Linked DNA regions of Loktanella sp. M215. The main gene of each other region encodes a partner of the protein of the gene in region 2 in a complex. Links are inferred from orthologs where the notes say so. Each region holds a gene or a part of one and is shown on either strand. Other genes may lie near its edges. The genes, in order: tig and rpsG.

The links.
Region 1: the proteins of rpsG (region 2) and tig are in contact, whole or in part, in a crystal structure (PDB 3GTY), measured with the Thermotoga maritima proteins. The link is inferred for Loktanella sp. M215 from one-to-one orthologs. Residues at the interface, in WP_004081843.1 of Thermotoga maritima: Lys34, Lys52, Lys55, Glu59, Arg62, Gln63, Glu66, Asn67, Lys69, Val71, Arg95, Ala109, Lys110, Lys111, Gly112, Arg113, Pro114, Glu117, Glu121, Ile124, Ala125, Tyr127, Asn128, Asn129, Thr130, Gly131, Lys135, Asp139, Arg142, Met143; in WP_004081061.1 of Thermotoga maritima: Glu122, Val124, Val129, Leu130, Tyr133, Glu188, Gly259, Ile262, Tyr263, Glu266, Ser270, Glu273, Gln274, Glu277, Arg308, Gln311, Ile312, Ser315, Tyr316, Glu325, Arg329, Arg336, Leu363, Phe366, Trp367, Arg373, Leu377, Arg381, Leu384, Glu387.

The regions. Positions count from the first base shown.
Region 1 is NZ_WMEA01000001.1:2,751,319-2,754,554, reverse strand. What follows is about bases 253-3,174. They hold tig (trigger factor), read right to left. Parts: upstream 2,420-3,174; coding sequence 1,085-2,419; downstream 253-1,084. Other genes in these bases: GLR48_RS13475 (Hint domain-containing protein), read left to right, coding at 2,703-3,164; GLR48_RS13490 (hypothetical protein), read right to left, coding at 444-899; GLR48_RS13495 (bifunctional 2',3'-cyclic-nucleotide 2'-phosphodiesterase/3'-nucleotidase), read left to right, coding at 253-402. Outside these bases: more of GLR48_RS13495, read left to right, coding at 1-252; GLR48_RS13470 (NAD(P)H-hydrate dehydratase), read right to left, coding at 3,220-3,236. UniProt on the Bacillus subtilis protein: Involved in protein export. Acts as a chaperone by maintaining the newly synthesized protein in an open conformation. Functions as a peptidyl-prolyl cis-trans isomerase.
Region 2 is NZ_WMEA01000001.1:454,860-458,039, reverse strand. What follows is about bases 100-2,965. They hold rpsG (30S ribosomal protein S7), read left to right. Parts: upstream 100-1,230; coding sequence 1,231-1,701; downstream 1,702-2,965. Other genes in these bases: fusA (elongation factor G), read left to right, coding at 1,720-2,965; rpsL (30S ribosomal protein S12), read left to right, coding at 796-1,167; GLR48_RS02275 (DMT family transporter), read left to right, coding at 100-509. In the rest of the region: more of GLR48_RS02275, read left to right, coding at 1-99; more of fusA, read left to right, coding at 2,966-3,180.

The DNA.
Region 1 (3,236 bases), 2.3 Mb from region 2 along the record:
TCGAAATACGACGGCGACGGCAATGTCGTGGCGGCAGAAGCCAATCGCATCACCGACCTGAAGTTCGACGGCCAGCCCATCGACCCCGCGGCAGAGTTCATCGTGGCCACCAACAACTACCGCGCCGGTGGCGGCGGCACCTTCCCGGGCGCCGACGGCACGACCATCGTCTTCGAAGGGCCGGACACCAACCGCGACGTCCTCGTGCGCTATATCGTGGAGGAAGGCACGATCAGCCCCAACGCCGACGCCAACTGGTCGTTCAAGCCGATGCCCGGCACCACGGCCCTGTTCGAAACGGGCCCGAACGCTGCGCAATACGCCGAAACCATCGAAAGCGTGACACTGGAACCCGCAGGCGAGACACCCGAAGGCTTCGCCGTCTACCGCATGATCCTGTAACGATCACCGGGGGCGCTCGCCAAAGCGCCCCCCCTCACAAGTCACCGCAGCAACGTCGTTAGCGACAGGCGCGCGCGGCAGGGTTGGCCGTCCTCGGTCCCGATCCAGACCGAGAGCGTGCCGTTGCCCGGCCGCGACAGCAACATGTGCGGCCGCCCCGGCCCCTGCCCGTTGTCGTTGAAATACCAGCTCTCTTCTTCGGTCTGGACTAGCAACGCCGTGGCACACCGGCTGGACACGCCGATCTCCAGTGCCAGCCCCTGCATCCCACCCAACTCTGCCACCAGCGCAGGCGCGTCGTTGAACTGCGCCTTCGGCACGCGGGACAGACCCAGATAGCTGCACGCATCCAAAGGCGCCGCCCCGCCCGCAAAGACCCTGAGGTTCTGCCCCAACCGCAAAGACGCACCGTTGCTGGTGATCATGCTGGCCGCACCCAGATCCGGATTGGGACAGGCCATGGCAGACCCGCCCGCGCCGATGGCCATGACAGCCACGCAGAGAGTCAGACTCTGTCGACACCACGCAAACATGGCAAATTCCTACTGAAATGAAGATCTGAAAACGCGATGACGCTGGGATCGACTATTGCGCCGCCACGCCGAAACCACAAGCGCACAACGCGAAACGGCACCTCACAAAGAGGTGCCGTTTCTATCATTACAGCCGATAAGACCGAAGATCAGTCTTCGTTTTCAAGCGCTTCGACGGCGGCCTGCAAGTCTTCCTTGCTGACCTCCTTCTCTGTCACGCTGGCCTTGTCAAAGATGTGGTCGACGACCTTGTCTTCGAACAGCGGCGCCTGCAGCTGCTGGCGGAACTGTGCGTTCTGCTGCACGAATTCAAAGAACTGACGCTCCTGACCCGGATACTGACGCGCCTGGTTCATGACGGCCTGGGTCATTTCCTGATCCGTGACCTTCACCTCTGCGGTCTGGCCGATATCGGCCAGCAGCAGACCCAGCTTCACCCGGCGCTTGGCCAGCGCCTTGTGCTCGTCCGTGGGCTCGATCTGGGGATGATCGTGCCCCTGATGATCTGCGTTCTCTTCGTGCCACAGCTGGTGCGCGATCTGGCCCGCTTCGGCCTCGACCAGCGACGCCGGCAGCTCGAAATCGACCAGCGTATCCAGCTCGTCCAGCAGCTTGCGCTTGGCGATCGCGCGGGACGCACCGGCGTATTCGGCTTCCAGCCGCTCGCGGATCTGACCCTTCAGGGCCTCCAGATCCTCGGCGCCGAACTTCTTGGCCAGCTCGTCGTCCATCTCGGGTGCCTTGGCGGCGCGGACTTCCTTGACGGTCACGTCAAAGACGGCCTCTTTACCGGCCAGATGCGGGGCCTGATAATCCTCGGGAAAGCTGACCGTCACGGCCTTCTCTTCGCCGGCCTTCGCCTTCAGCAGCTGATCCTCGAACCCGGGGATAAAGCTGTTAGAGCCGAGCACCAGCGGATAATCCTCGCCAGCACCGCCGTCAAAGGCTTCACCGTCGATCTTGCCGACGAAGTCGATCAGAACCTGATCGCCATCCTTGGCCGCACCCTTCTTTTCCTCGAAGGTCATCGCCTGCGGGCTTTCCGACAGGTTCTTCAGCGCCTCGTCGACGGCAGATTCGTCGGCCTTCACGACCATACGCTCCAGCTTGACCTTGCTCAGGTCCGTCTCGGGGACGTCGGGCAGCTTTTCGTAGGTCACGTTGACGACGACGTCATCGCCCTCTTTCCAGTCTTCGTTGTCCATCTTCATCTCGGGCTGGGCCGCGGGGCGGTCGCCAGAAGAGGTCAGGTGCTCGTTCATCGCACCGTCGATGGCTTCCTGCATCGCATCGCCCATCAGGCGCGGGCCGAACTGCTTGCGCATCATGGCCATGGGCACCTTGCCCTTGCGAAAGCCCTTCATCTCGACTTCGGGCTGCGCTTCTTTCAGCTTGCCGACAACCTTGTCGTCAAGTTCCGCCGCCGTCACGGTGATCGTGTATCCGCGCTTGAGGCCGTCGTTCAGGGTCTCTTTGACCTGCATGGGCTTTCCTTCTTTCTACTCAACCTTTGGTGCGGGTGAGAGGACTCGAACCTCCACGCCTTGCGGCGCCAGAACCTAAATCTGGTGCGTCTACCATTCCGCCACACCCGCATGTGAAACGGGGGCGGATTTGACCCACCCCCGGCTTTGCGCGCTGTCTATCAAAGGTGACAGACGGATGCGAGTGCAAATCGCATTTCGAAAAAGGCGGCAGTCTGCCCTTTTTTCGCCTTAGTCGTGAACCACAGATGCAGGCACAGACCACCAAGAGCGGGAACACGCCATGCACACCGGGACGAAAACACGCGAGACCCTGACCCAGACCGCAGCCATCAGCGGCGTCTGCGCCGGCACGACGATCATGACGCTGGACGGTGAAACCCCGGTCGAGCATCTGACCCCCGGCGTCCGCGTGATCACCCGCGACACCGGCGTGGCCGTGCTGCGCGCCGTCACCGTGCAGACCCTGCGCACCGCCACGATCCGCATCAAGGCAGGCTCGCTTGGCCACACACGCCCCGACCGCGATATGCTCGTCACACCCGGCGCCCAGATCCACATCCGCGACTGGCGGGCAGAGGCGCTCTTTGGCGCCCCCACCGCCACGGTCGCCGCCTCACGCCTCGTCGACGGCGAATTCCTGTCCCTGCAGGACGCGCAAGAGGTGCAGGTCTACACTCTGACCTTCGACCGCCAGCACATCATGTATGCCGACGGGATCGAAATGGCCTCCGCCGCCGTCTGACCCCGCCCCCCCCATGCAGTCCAAAGGCCGCACCCTTCGGGGGCGCGGCCTTTTGCTATGCGCCCAAGGCGC
Region 2 (3,180 bases):
TGGTGGGCTTTGGCGGTGTCATGCTGATCGTCAGGCCCGGCGGTGCGGATTTCAACATCTTCTCGCTTTATGCCCTTGCGGCGGTGGCCTGCGTGACCCTGCGCGACCTTGTCGTGCGCAAACTGTCGCGGTCGGTGCCGTCGCTGATGGTTTCACTTTCGGCCGCTGTCGGGATCACGGTGTTTTCGGGCGTCGCGTCGATCTGGGTCGATTGGCAGCCCATGTCGGGGCAAGAGGTGTTCCGCCTGGGCGGGGCGACGGTCTTTGTCGTCTTTGGCTACATCTTCTCGGTCGCCGCCATGCGCGTGGGCGAGATCGGATTTGTCGCGCCGTTCCGCTATGCCAGCCTGCTGACGGCCTTGGTGCTGGGCATGATCGTGTTCAAGGAGTTTCCATCGACCCTGACGCTGATCGGTGCGGGAATCGTGGTGGCGACGGGCATCTTCACCCTGTTCCGCGAACAGCAACTGGCCCTGCGCCGCCGGGTCGTACCGGACCGCATCCGCTAGGTTTTGTTGATCTTCGGGCGGTCCGTGCGCAGTGTTGACACCCCCAGTGCAACGGCCTATACGGCCCCTCATCCGGGTCAGGGCGCACTCCGTCCAAATCCGATATCAGAGTTGAAGTGGTCAAGAACCGGGCTGGCAAGGCCTTGTTCCTCTGGAACCCACCGCACCGAACCTCCGGTAAGGGTTCGACTGCGGATTTTTTGTGCTTTTCCGAACGGATTTGCACGCGTCATCAATCCGCGGCCCCCGGTGGTCGCCACACAAGAAAGATGGGGACAACAGCCCAATGCCAACGATCCAGCAGCTGATCCGCAAACCGCGTCAGCCCAAAGTCACCCGGTCGAAATCCATGCACCTTGAAGGCTGCCCGCAGAAGCGCGGCGTCTGCACGCGTGTCTATACGACCACGCCCAAGAAACCGAACTCCGCCATGCGGAAAGTCGCCAAGGTCCGTCTGACCAATGGCTTCGAGGTCATCTCGTACATCCCCGGTGAGAGCCACAACCTTCAGGAACACTCTGTCGTCCTGATCCGTGGCGGCCGTGTAAAAGACCTTCCGGGTGTCCGTTACCACATCCTGCGCGGTGTGCTGGATACCCAAGGCGTCAAAGACCGTAAGCAGCGTCGCTCCAAGTATGGCGCGAAGCGGCCGAAGTAAGAAACTCGGCCGACCCGGGCCTTGCCCGGGGTTTCGCCCGCAACTTGATAAGAGGAAAAAGACATGTCACGTCGTCACGCCGCTGAAAAACGCCAGGTCCTGCCGGACGCCAAGTTCGGTGATACCGTTCTGACCAAATTTATGAACAACCTGATGGTTGACGGCAAGAAAGCCGTCGCCGAACGGATCGTCTACAACGCTTTCGAGCGTGTGGAAGGCAAGCTGAAGAAGTCGCCCGTGGAAGTGTTTCACGAGTGCCTCGAGAACATCAAACCCTCCGTCGAAGTGCGTTCGCGCCGCGTCGGTGGTGCGACCTACCAGGTCCCCGTCGAAGTCCGCCCCGAGCGGCGTGAGGCGCTGGCCATCCGCTGGCTGATCGCCGCTGCCAAAAAGCGCAACGAAAACACGATGGAAGAGCGCCTTGCCGGCGAGCTGCTGGATGCGGTCAACAACCGCGGCACCGCCGTGAAGAAGCGCGAAGACACCCACAAGATGGCCGACGCGAACAAAGCGTTCAGCCACTACCGCTGGTAATTCAGGAGCACCACCACAATGGCACGCGACTATCCTCTGCAGCGCTACCGGAACTTCGGGATCATGGCGCACATCGACGCGGGTAAAACCACGACGACCGAACGCATCCTGTTCTATACCGGCAAGTCCCACAAGATCGGCGAAGTCCACGACGGCGCCGCCACCATGGACTGGATGGAGCAGGAGCAGGAGCGGGGTATCACGATTACCTCTGCTGCGACGACGACCTTCTGGCAGCGTCAGGAAGACCCGACCGCTGACGGCATTTCGGACACGAAGTACCGCTTCAACATCATCGACACCCCCGGCCACGTCGACTTTACCATCGAAGTCGAGCGTTCGCTGGCCGTGCTTGACGGCGCGATCTGCCTGCTGGACGCCAACGCCGGTGTCGAGCCGCAGACCGAAACCGTCTGGCGTCAGGCCGACCGTTACAAGGTTCCGCGGATCGTCTTTGTCAACAAGATGGACAAGATCGGCGCCGATTTCTACAAGTGCGTCAAGATGATCAAGGACCGCACCGGTGCGACCGGCGTGCCGATCAGCCTGCCCATCGGGGCCGAAGACAAGCTGGAAGGCATCATCGACCTGATCAAGATGGAAGAGTGGGTCTGGGAAGGTGAAGACCTCGGCGCAAGCTGGGTTCGCAAGCCGATCCGTGACGATCTGAAAGAGCTTGCCGACGAATGGCGCGCCACGCTGATCGAGACCGCCGTCGACATGGACGACGACGCGATGGAGCAGTACCTGGAAGGCGTCGAGCCCGACGAGGCGACCCTGCGCAAGCTGATCCGCAAGGGCACGCTGTCGCTGTCCTTCGTGCCGGTGGCCGCTGGGTCCGCGTTCAAGAACAAGGGTGTGCAGCCGCTGCTGAACGCCGTCATCGACTTCCTGCCCAGCCCGCTGGACGTGGTCGATTACATGGGCTTCAAGCCCGGTGACGAGACTGAAACGCGCAGCATCCCCCGCCGCGCGGACGACGACATGCCGTTCTCTGGCTTGGCGTTCAAGATCATGAACGACCCCTTCGTGGGCTCTTTGACGTTTACCCGGATCTATTCGGGTCAGCTGAAGAAGGGTGATGCGATGCTGAACTCGACCAAGGGCAACAAAGAGCGCGTTGGCCGGATGATGATGATGCACGCCATCAACCGCGAAGAGATCGACGAGGCGTTTGCCGGCGACATCATCGCGCTGGGTGGTCTGAAGAACACCACGACCGGTGATACGCTGTGTTCGGAAAAGGAACCCGTCGTTCTGGAAACGATGACCTTCCCCGAGCCGGTGATCGAGATCGCCGTCGAACCCAAGACCAAGGCCGACCAGGAAAAGATGGGCGTCGCACTGGCCCGTCTGGCCGCCGAGGATCCGTCCTTCCGCGTGGAGACCGATTTCGAATCCGGTCAGACCATCATGCGCGGCATGGGCGAACTTCACCTCGACATCCTGATCGACCGCATGCGTCGCGAGTTCAAGGTC